3 regions of the Pseudoalteromonas fenneropenaei genome follow, and region 3 is predicted to be linked to each of the others. Evidence: predicted binding sites of a transcription regulator. Region 3 holds the regulator's gene; each other region holds the start of a gene.
What was found. The regulator sigma-54, encoded in region 3, starts transcription at its own class of promoters, with help from an activator protein. The targets are predictions, from matches to a motif close to GTTGGCACGNNNNTNGNNT.
Positions count from the first base shown of each region.

Region 1: ACFOEE_RS04970 (flagellar assembly protein FlgT) is a predicted target of sigma-54. The motif match lies at 1,613-1,631, and genes of this name have one in related genera.
Region 2: fliE (flagellar hook-basal body complex protein FliE) is a predicted target of sigma-54. The motif match lies at 1,403-1,421, and genes of this name have one in related genera.

Region 1 covers NZ_JBHRSD010000010.1:174,930-178,209, forward strand. The annotation lists gene flgM (flagellar biosynthesis anti-sigma factor FlgM) at 62-388, shown strand; gene flgN (flagellar export chaperone FlgN) at 381-809, shown strand; gene ACFOEE_RS04965 (LPP20 family lipoprotein) at 1,097-1,558, opposite strand; gene ACFOEE_RS04970 (flagellar assembly protein FlgT) at 1,672-2,889, shown strand; tRNA gene ACFOEE_RS04975 (tRNA-Arg) at 2,952-3,028, opposite strand; gene ACFOEE_RS04980 (hypothetical protein) at 3,155-3,280, opposite strand, start outside.
Region 2 covers NZ_JBHRSD010000010.1:117,361-120,640, forward strand. The annotation lists gene fliF (flagellar basal-body MS-ring/collar protein FliF) at 1-1,013, opposite strand, end outside; gene fliE (flagellar hook-basal body complex protein FliE) at 1,034-1,366, opposite strand; gene ACFOEE_RS04685 (sigma-54-dependent transcriptional regulator) at 1,523-2,956, opposite strand; gene ACFOEE_RS04690 (sensor histidine kinase) at 2,953-3,280, opposite strand, start outside.
Region 3 covers NZ_JBHRSD010000017.1:133,914-137,193, forward strand. The annotation lists gene rapZ (RNase adapter RapZ) at 1-38, opposite strand, end outside; gene ptsN (PTS IIA-like nitrogen regulatory protein PtsN) at 52-498, opposite strand; gene hpf (ribosome hibernation promoting factor) at 500-787, opposite strand; gene ACFOEE_RS10775 (RNA polymerase factor sigma-54) at 816-2,360, opposite strand; gene lptB (LPS export ABC transporter ATP-binding protein) at 2,421-3,146, opposite strand; gene lptA (lipopolysaccharide transport periplasmic protein LptA) at 3,143-3,280, opposite strand, start outside.

The DNA of each region.
Region 1 (3,280 bases), on a different contig from region 3:
TAAAGTATCGCAAGTGGCAGCCGATATCAAAGTTAAGCTGGGTAATCTGGATTTTAATATCATGGTCAATCATATCAACAATGGGCAATCCGGCACGGGTGTGCTCAATAATGCCAAGCAGCAAAAGTTAGACTTACAACGTCAGGAAGCGAATCGTAGTAGCGCACCACAAACGCCTGCCACGCCAAAAGCGGCAAGTGATTCTGTAAGCCTGACGCCACAAGCACAACAACTGAAAACTGTACACGAAAAAGCGCAGCAGTCTTCAGGCTTTGACAGTAAAAAAGTGGAAGAGCTGAAAAAAGCCATCAGCGAAGGCAAATACCAGATAGATTCTGAAAAGTTAGCGAAGAACATCGCGGCCTTTGAGTTTAATTTGTATGGCTGATCCAAAAGTCCTTTGTGCCCACAAGCTAAATCAACAGGCAGAGCAGCTTGATGAATTAGCGCTGTTACTGGATGAGGAGCTTAATAGCTTAGCCTCTCGTAACGGTGATGGCTTAAAGGACTTAGCACGTAATAAACTCAACTTGTTAAATGCGATTCAACGCTTAGATAAAGAAATAGCAGCGTTTTCTGCTGAGGTACTTAACAGTGAAGAGATCACGGCAAGTATTGCGGCTATCCGCAAAAAGTTAGCTGATTGCCAGCAAAAAAATGAAGTCAACGCTCATGCCGCACGACAGGCTCATTTGAGTGTTCAGCAGCTCAAGTCGATTTTGATCGGTGCACCGACTTCTGTCACTTATGACCAAGGTGGCAGTGTAGTTACCGGTGAAAGTGGCCTAGTACGAAATTTAAAAGCTTAAAGCAGAATGTAAAATCGCAGTGCAATTTACCCAGATTGAACTCACTCCTTGGCGCATTATTTACCGTCATATGCACACCAACCGCAATACCGCAATACCGCAATATTGATCAATAGTGCCGCAAACACCTAATACTTGAATACGCAAAAAGGAGCCAAGGCTCCTTTTTTCATAATGGCAGTTTAAACTTACAGAATAATAAAACGCTGCTCTCAAGACACTCACGTATTCTATTTACTAATTGACTTACGCAATGCCAACACATTCACTGACGTCTAATAGCACAGTTAATAATAAGTCACACGTTTTACTTTACGTGGTTTTATCTCAGTAATGTACAGGTCAAATACGCGTTTCATGTCGAGTTCCAGCTCTGTGGTGTAAACATCACCCACTGCGTAGCTTTTCACTACCTTGGCACCTCGGATCATGCCTTGCACTTGACCTCGCAATACATCGTTTTGTGTCACTGCACCTTTCACAGTCAAATTTGAACCTAGCTTTTGCCCGTACACTTGCTCTGCAAGCTCCCGATACGCTTCAATCTTGGACGCTTTGATTGCCATTAACATCCGCTCAGTCTCTGAGTCTCCTGGCTGCGCTTTTAAAGGCGCATAACCAACTGCACGCAGCACAGGGTAAGTATCTGGCTCAACAACACTGTATTCAACGTGTTTGTCAAACACTGAGCTACAAGCCGTCGACAATAGTCCCAGTGCCAACAGTGAAATAAGTCTAAACTTTACCATGAGGATGCTCCCAATCTAACTTGATTTAATTAAGCAAACGCTATGCCAATAAACAGTGGCACACGCTTTGCTTTAATCATGCTAAAATGCACTAACATGACGAGAGATTTGCTATGCAGGCACCTTCTTTGAAAACCACTCGCGGCTGTCGAACTTCATTCGCTTTACTGGCGCTCTTGGTGTGCCAAACAGCCAATGCTGAGTGGTTTGAATCGACAGGATACGCCACTATTGATGATGGTGATATCGCAAAAGCCCGCTCTGCCGCAGTAAAAGACGCCATTCGTCAGGCGCTGATCTTCTCCGGGGCCTCTGTAAGCAGTATTCAAACTGTGGCTGACGGTGTTTTGGCGCAAGATCAGTTAAAAATCAAATCTCACGGCGAAATTCAACAAATCAGCCTAATTGAAGAGCGCCAAGAATCTGGCCAGTTTTCCGTGACACTGCATCTTGATATTTTTGCAACTCACAACCAGTGCAAACAATCGCTATTTAATAAGCAAATTGCGGTTACACGCAGTCAACTTGTAAGGCCCCAACAAGCGCGGATGGGACAAATTTTTGACATTCCAGAAGCAGCATCTAGACGCCTTTATGATACCTTACAAGGTCGTAATATGGCTGTACGACCCGTGCCCTATCTAGCACAACCAATTAATGTCAGTGCCTTTTTCAGTCAGCAGTTTGACTACAATGGCGGACTTATCGAAGAAATAGCAGCACGCAGCAATAGTCAATATGTACTGCTGAGCCAAATCACCGATATCGCAGCGGGCGATAAACAAAATAGTGATTACGCGTTTTGGCAAAATGACTCCTATAAGCGCAGTTTTAAGGCCAATTTTGCGTTATATGATGCGCTCACTATGGAGCCACTCTGGCAACAAAACTACGTCACTGAAGGAAATTGGCCATTTGCTAAAACCGATATCATCGACGTCAACAGCAACCGTTTTTGGCGTAGTGATTATGGTGAGAAAGTGCAAGAGATGTTCAATAAAGTCAGCTACGACCTTTCAGCGGCAGTGCAATGTTTACCAACCAAAGGCAAGATTTTACATCTAGATAGCGACAAAATCGTGCTGAATTTAGGTCGCATTCATGGCATCAATGAGGGTCAACTATTGACCATTGCACACCGTAATGACCTCACCGACCAGTTTGGCGGCCGCTATACTCATGGCGTCAATACCCTAACCCAACTGCGCGTTACACAAGTGAATCAGCAAAGTGCGATTGCGGTCAATATCGACAAGCGCCCGCTGAGTAATATTCAACTCAACGATATTGTGTTGATTAACACCCCAGAAGGTGATGAATTTAATCTTTAATCGCAGGAGCAGTAACGTAAGCTTATGTTGGCTATGCCCAGGCAAACCATATTGAATTAAGCTGGCGTCCCCGGCAGGATTCGAACCTGCGACCTATCCCTTAGGAGGGGATTGCGCTATCCAGCTGTGCCACGGGGACTTAAACCATCGCCCCTTAAAATATCAATGTTCACCGCTTTTTTCCATACCTCACTTTAAAAATGGGCATAAAAATCAATGTACTGACGTAGCTTTTCCGCTAGTCAAAATCGCATTCTAGGTAGGATTAATTGCTTTTTAGCAACGAAAATGCGTGTTGAAACTGAGCATGTAAACTTGGCGATATGTAATTGAGGTGCCACTCCATAAATTGCGATGTATTATAAAGCTGTTTCAGTTGCGTATTAAAATC
Region 2 (3,280 bases), on a different contig from region 3:
TTAGAATTAACTGGCGGCTGATTGGTTAAAGCCCCTGGAATACCTGCTGCAATACCACCAACGTTATTCTCTTCAAAAGTGGTTTCACTACGTACTGCTGGTAAGTCCGGGTTATAGCGTTTTTGGGTTTCTTCAACCGCGCTAAAATCCATCGTCAAGTCAACTTGCGCGGTATAGTTACCAAGGCCCACTACAGGAATAAGAATGCTGTCGATTTTCTCTAAATATTCTTGCTCGCGCTTACGTTCAATTTCGTATTCTTTACGAGTACGTGCCGATAAGGAATCCTGAGAACCCGAGTTCAGTAAGCGACCATTTTGATCTGTCACTGTGACCCGTGAAGGCTCTAAGCCTTGCACTGCCGAAGCTATAATATCGACGATAGAATCCACTTCTTCGCTGTCTAGCACTTTGCCACGGCGTAAAGTCACGACTACAGTCGCAGAAGGTTTCTTCTCCATGCGCGCAAACACGTTTTCTTTGGGAATAGCCAGTAACACTTTGGCACGCGAGATAGATTGTAGCTCTTCAATGGTTCTTGCGAGCTGCTGCTCGCGGCTGTGTTTCAAGCGCTCACGCTCAAGCCGTTGACTGACACCAAAACCCATATCCTGCATAAGAATATCAGTACCATTATTGGGCTCTTGGGTTAACCCGTCACGGGCCATTTTTAATTTGATACTTTGATACTCAGTTTCAGGTACCATAATGGTGTTACCGTCTAACTGATAGTCAATTTTTTGTGCATCAAGGAAGTCTAGGGTTTTGATCAGCTCCTCGGTCGGATATTGACCGAGCGGACGCATGTCAGGCTGGCGAGCCCAAATGATAATAAAGATGGCGATAGCCAAACAAATTGCCAGTGCAATGATCAATGTGACCTGACGCAGCATATCAACGCCGCTGAGCGCACTCAGATAGCCAGATTTCTGTTCTTGTTGCTCGCCTGGACCGTCTAGTGAGTCACTCCCACTATCGGTTAATGCCAGATCGGTTGATTGCTTTGTTGCCACAATGTCACTCCACTACCAGATTAAACTGGCATGCTCATGATTTCTTTATACGACTCTACTAGTTTATTGCGCACTTGCACAGTTGCTTCAAATGCAACAGATGCTTTTTGTGACGCAATCATGACTTCAGCAAGCGACACGCTGCGATCGCCCATTTCCATTGCTGTCACTTTGGATTTTGCCTCTTTTTGCAATCCATTTACAGTATTAATCGCATCTGCCAATAAGTCACCAAATTGATTGGTGGAAGAAGTCTGCTGCGGGCGAATGGTTTCCATACTTGGACGGTTACGCGTCGCTTCTGACGCCATTGCCTGCATTTCTTGAAACAGTGATGCTGCCTGAATGTTCATGTTAACTACCTCGGCCATCTAAGATTACCTTAAATAAAGCAGAAAACATGCCAAAAATTATACATTAATTTTCAGTAAGTTAAACATAGAAAATGACAGAAGAGTCAGTGACAAAAAATTGGCGAGCAACTGCTCGCCAATCTGAAAAGGAAGGGATTAAGCGGGAACGGGTAAACCTAAATCGCGCATTTTGGCCAGTTTATAGCGTAGCGTTCTTGGACTCATACCGAGCACTTCCGCCACCTCTTTGCGTTTACCACGATAGCGCTGTAGCGTATCTAAGATCATTTTGTGCTCTTTATCTTGCAGCTCATCTTTGTAATTAAGCGTGGCAAACTCACTGTCTGCCTCGTCAAATTCCTCATCAAGCTCACTACTAAGCACCCACTTAGGTAACTCTTGTGGCTTCTCAGCATGACTCACAGCTTGATTGGATGGCATCGCTGGCGTGTCATTGGTCGCAAACACTAAATTCTCAATAAAGATGTCATCCGCGCTAATGATCTCGCCACTTTGCAGAATCAAGGCACGTTGGACAACGTTATCTAACTCACGTACGTTGCCGGGCCACGCATGTTCAAGCAATTTTTGCTTCGCCGCCGCTGTTAGACTCGGCGCTGGTTGTCCGGCTTTTTGACAGTGACGCACAATCAAATGTTCAGCCAGTACCACAATATCTAACGGCCGTTTTGCCAATGGCAGCCAAGTGAGCGGGAATACGTTCAAACGATAATACAAGTCTTCACGGAACTTACCTGCAGCTACCGCTTCTTTTAAATCACGGTTACTGGTTGCCAACACGCGTACATCAAGCTCAATGGTTTTACGCCCACCTAAACGTTCTACTTCACGCTCTTGCAACACCCGCAGCAGCTTTGCTTGTAGCGCCAAATCCATCTCGGTGATTTCATCGAGTAAAATGGTGCCTTTTTGCGCTTGTTCAAACTTACCTGGACAAGCTTGGATTGCGCCAGTAAATGCGCCTTTTTCGTAGCCAAAGAGCGTTGCTTCAAGCATATTTTCTGGAATCGCGGCACAGTTGATGGCGACAAAAGGTTCACTCGCACGCGGTGACTTATCGTGAATAAAACGGGCAAGTACCTCTTTACCTGAGCCACTTGGGCCAAGCACCATCACACTGGCATCAGAGCGTGCGACTTTAGCAGCCAATTCGAGTAGCTGTTTACTCGCAGGGTCGGCAACCACTGGACCATCGGTTTCTTTTGCCGCAGCGGGTAAATAACGGCTGACCATGTTCAACAACACTTCTGGCGCAAATGGCTTTGCCATGTAATCAATCGCGCCGATACGCATGGCTTCAACCGCGTCATCAATAGTCGCGTAAGCCGTCATCATCAACACAGGTAAATCTGGGTAGTTGAGTTTAATGCTTTTTAATAAATCCAAACCACTCATGCGACCCATTTGTACGTCACTCACCACCAGCGAGAACGTTTGCTCTTTGAGCATGACCATAGCGGTTTCTGCACAATCTGCTGCTTCACAGCAGATCCCAGCAAGCATCAAGGTATCTAGCAATGCTTCACGCAATCCTGCATCATCTTCAACAACTAAAACGATGTTACTCATATAACCTCCCTTAGCGTGTCAAGCATGACATTCGCTTGCTGCGCAAAGTTTGGCGCAGCGACTGTATGACAAATTGGCAGCAAAATACTAAAACAGGCGCCACCTTGAATCGTATTACAGACATCTACTTTGCCCTGATGGGCATTAGCAACTGAACTGACCACGGCGAGACCAAGGCCAGTGCCTTGACTTTTGGTGGTAAAAAATGGCTCAAACAACTTATCTACAATGGCAAGATCTACGCCTGGGCCATTATCTGTGACAGCAATTCGCACATACTCAGGTTGCTCCGTATCTACCTCGGCGGACAATAGCACTTGTGCG
Region 3 (3,280 bases):
CCCGAACCTGAGCGACCGCTGACAATAATTAGTTCCATCTCTTTACCTTACTTAGCTCGACAATATTTCAAAGAGTTGTTCGTCACTTTGCGCCTGACGCAACATACGACAAAATTCTTTGTCCCTCAGTTTATCAGCGATTGCGGCTAAGGTCTGCAAATGAGTTTGATTATCGCCCTCAGGTACGATGAGTGCCACGAAAATATCGACGGGGCGATTGTCGATGGCATCGTAATCAATGGCTTCTTGATTAACCAAGACCATCACTAGCACTTTATCGACTGCGGCCATACGACCATGTGGCAGTGCAACGCCTTTACCAATGCCAGTACTACCGAGTTTTTCACGGGCTAATAAAGCGTCGAGGATATCATGTTGATCAAGGTCGGGAAGCTGTTGGTGGGCCAGTTCACTGATGTATTCGAGAATGCGTTTTTTGCTACTAAAAAGGACTGCAGCTTTGCTGCAGTCCTTTGAAATTAATGCACTTAGTTTCATTTTAGTGTCGGATCATCTTTTCTTTATGTTTTATGACTTGCCTATCTAACTTATCTAATAACAAATCGATGGCCGCATACATGTCTTGATGCTCTGTCGAAGCAAATAACTCTCCGCCATTCACATGAAGGCTTGCTTCCGCTTTATGGATCAATTTTTCTACATCAAGGATAACATGTACATTGTTGATATGATCGAAATGTCGCTCCAGCTTCGCAAACTTGTTGGTGACATAATCCCTGAGTGAATCGGTAATTTCAACGTGACGACCAGTTAGATTTAGTTGCATAAGCATTCTTCCTTCTTTGTTTTACGTCTCAGATCAGGCTCTTGCGCTGATTTGACGGTGGTATAGCCAGAGACTCACGATATTTTGCAATAGTGCGTCTCGCCACTTGAATTCCTTGTTCCGCTAATATATCCGCGATTTTACTGTCGCTCAATGGCTTAGTAGGTTTTTCCGCGGCGATTAGCTTTTTAATGAGCGCCCGAATTGCTGTTGACGAGCACTCACCTCCGTTTTCAGTACTTACATGGCTTGAGAAGAAATATTTCAGCTCAAAAATGCCACGCGGGGTGTGCATATACTTCTGGGTGGTAACCCGAGAAATGGTAGATTCATGCATTTCCACCATTTCAGCCACATCATTTAGCACCATAGGACGCATTGCCTCTGGGCCATGTTCAAAAAATGCCTGCTGTTGCTTCACAATACAGTTAGCCACTTTTAGCAAGGTTTCGTTGCGGCTTTCCAAACTTTTTATAAACCACTTCGCTTCCTGTAAATGGGAGCGAATAAACTGACTATCGCTTGATGAGCGCACCGAGCGGCTCATCGCGGCATATTGATCGTTAACACGAATTTTCGGCATACAATCTGGATTCAGTTCAACTACCCAACGACCTTTGACTTTTTTGACCGACACATCTGGGATCACGTATTCTGGTTCTTCGTGGATCACGGTTGCAGCTGGTTTTGGGCTTAAACTGTGAATGAGCGTCATGACTTCTTTTAGCTCATCTTCCTTTAGCTTAGTCTTTTTCATCAAAGTGCGATAGTCGCGACTGGCTAAAAGCTCAATATGTTCGTTGAGGATCTGTTTGGTTTCGCTCAGCCAAGGTGTAGTTGGGTCATATTGATTGAGTTGAATGCACAAGCATTCCTGCAAGCTGCGTGCGGCAATTCCAATCGGATCAAAAAGTTGTACACGTTTAAGGACGGCTTCTACCTCGTCCAGCTCAATCGGTTCAGCTTCTTCACTACCCTCATTAAGGCTGTGCATAATGTCTTCAGTGCTAACCGTCAGCATACCTGACTCATCAACGGCTTCGACAATTGCCACGGCAATGGCGCGATCGGTGGGGCTAAACGGCGTGAGCTCCAATTGCCACATCAAGTATTCGTGTAAGGTTTCGGTGGTTTCACCTTGGTAGACGGTGTCTTCGTCACTCATAGCACCAGAGCCACTGCTGGGCGCTGCGCTCATATATTCGTCCCAAGTGACATCCATCGCTAATTCGTCGCTGACAGTATCCTTATTGAGTGCATCACCAGCTTCCATTTCATAATCGCTGACCGATTCTTCAAAGTCATTGCCTGCTTCGAAATCGTTGCCTTCAAATTCATTGTTTTGCTCTTCACCACTGCTACTCGAGACGCTAAAATCAAAGTCGTTGTCAGCTGAACCGGTTTCTGCGTCACTATCTTGCTCATCCACTTCTAAGAGTGGATTGCTGTCGAGCGCCTCTTGGATTTCTTGCTGGAGATCCAACGTACTGAGCTGCAGCAAGCGGATAGCTTGTTGTAACTGTGGCGTCATTGTGAGTTGCTGGCCCATGCGCAGCTGTAATGATTGCCTCATGTATCTCTAACAATCCTTTTTCTAAGTGTTCAATTCAAATAGGCGACTGTACTACAAAAACTATAGCCTGAATTGTTCGCCTAGGTAGACGTCGCGCACAGTTTGATCTGCGAGTACGTGTTCGGGAGTGCCAGCGGCGATTAGTTCACCATGCGAAACAATATATGCCTTCTCACAGACATCAAGGGTTTCGCGCACGTTATGATCTGTGATCAGCACTCCAATACCGCGATTCTTTAAGTGCTCGATTATTTTCTTTATATCTAACACTGAAATCGGATCAACGCCAGCAAAAGGCTCATCTAAGAGAATAAATTTTGGATTTGCGGCTAAAGCGCGAGCAATTTCCACTCGGCGACGCTCACCACCCGATAAAGCCATCCCTAAACTATCTCTAATATGTTGAATATTAAACTCATCTAATAGTTCATCGAGGATCTGTTCGCGTTGATTGCGTTTCAGCGATTTGCGTGTTTCTAAAATCGCCATCAGGTTTTGGTAAACCGTTAACTTCCTAAAAATAGAAGATTCTTGCGGTAGGTAACCAATCCCAAGGCGAGCGCGGCTATGCATTGGCAGCAGCGTGATGTCTTGTTCATCAATATGGATTGAGCCTTTATCGCTTGGCACAAGCCCTACAATCATATAAAAGGTAGTGGTTTTACCCGCGCCATTTGGGCCAAGTAAGCCGACTATGCTGCCCGCTTCAATGCTTAATCCGACGTTTTTAACAACCTCGCGGCCCTTGTAGCTTTTTGCTAAACAATTTGCAGTTAACACACTCACGGTTTACCTTGCTCCTTGTTTTGCTTCTTATCTTTTTGCTCAGGCACTAAAATAGTCTTTACCTGACCTTTGCTATTGCTGCTGCGCTCAGCATTAATCAGTTGCTTAGCCATGTCGTAAACAATCACATCGGC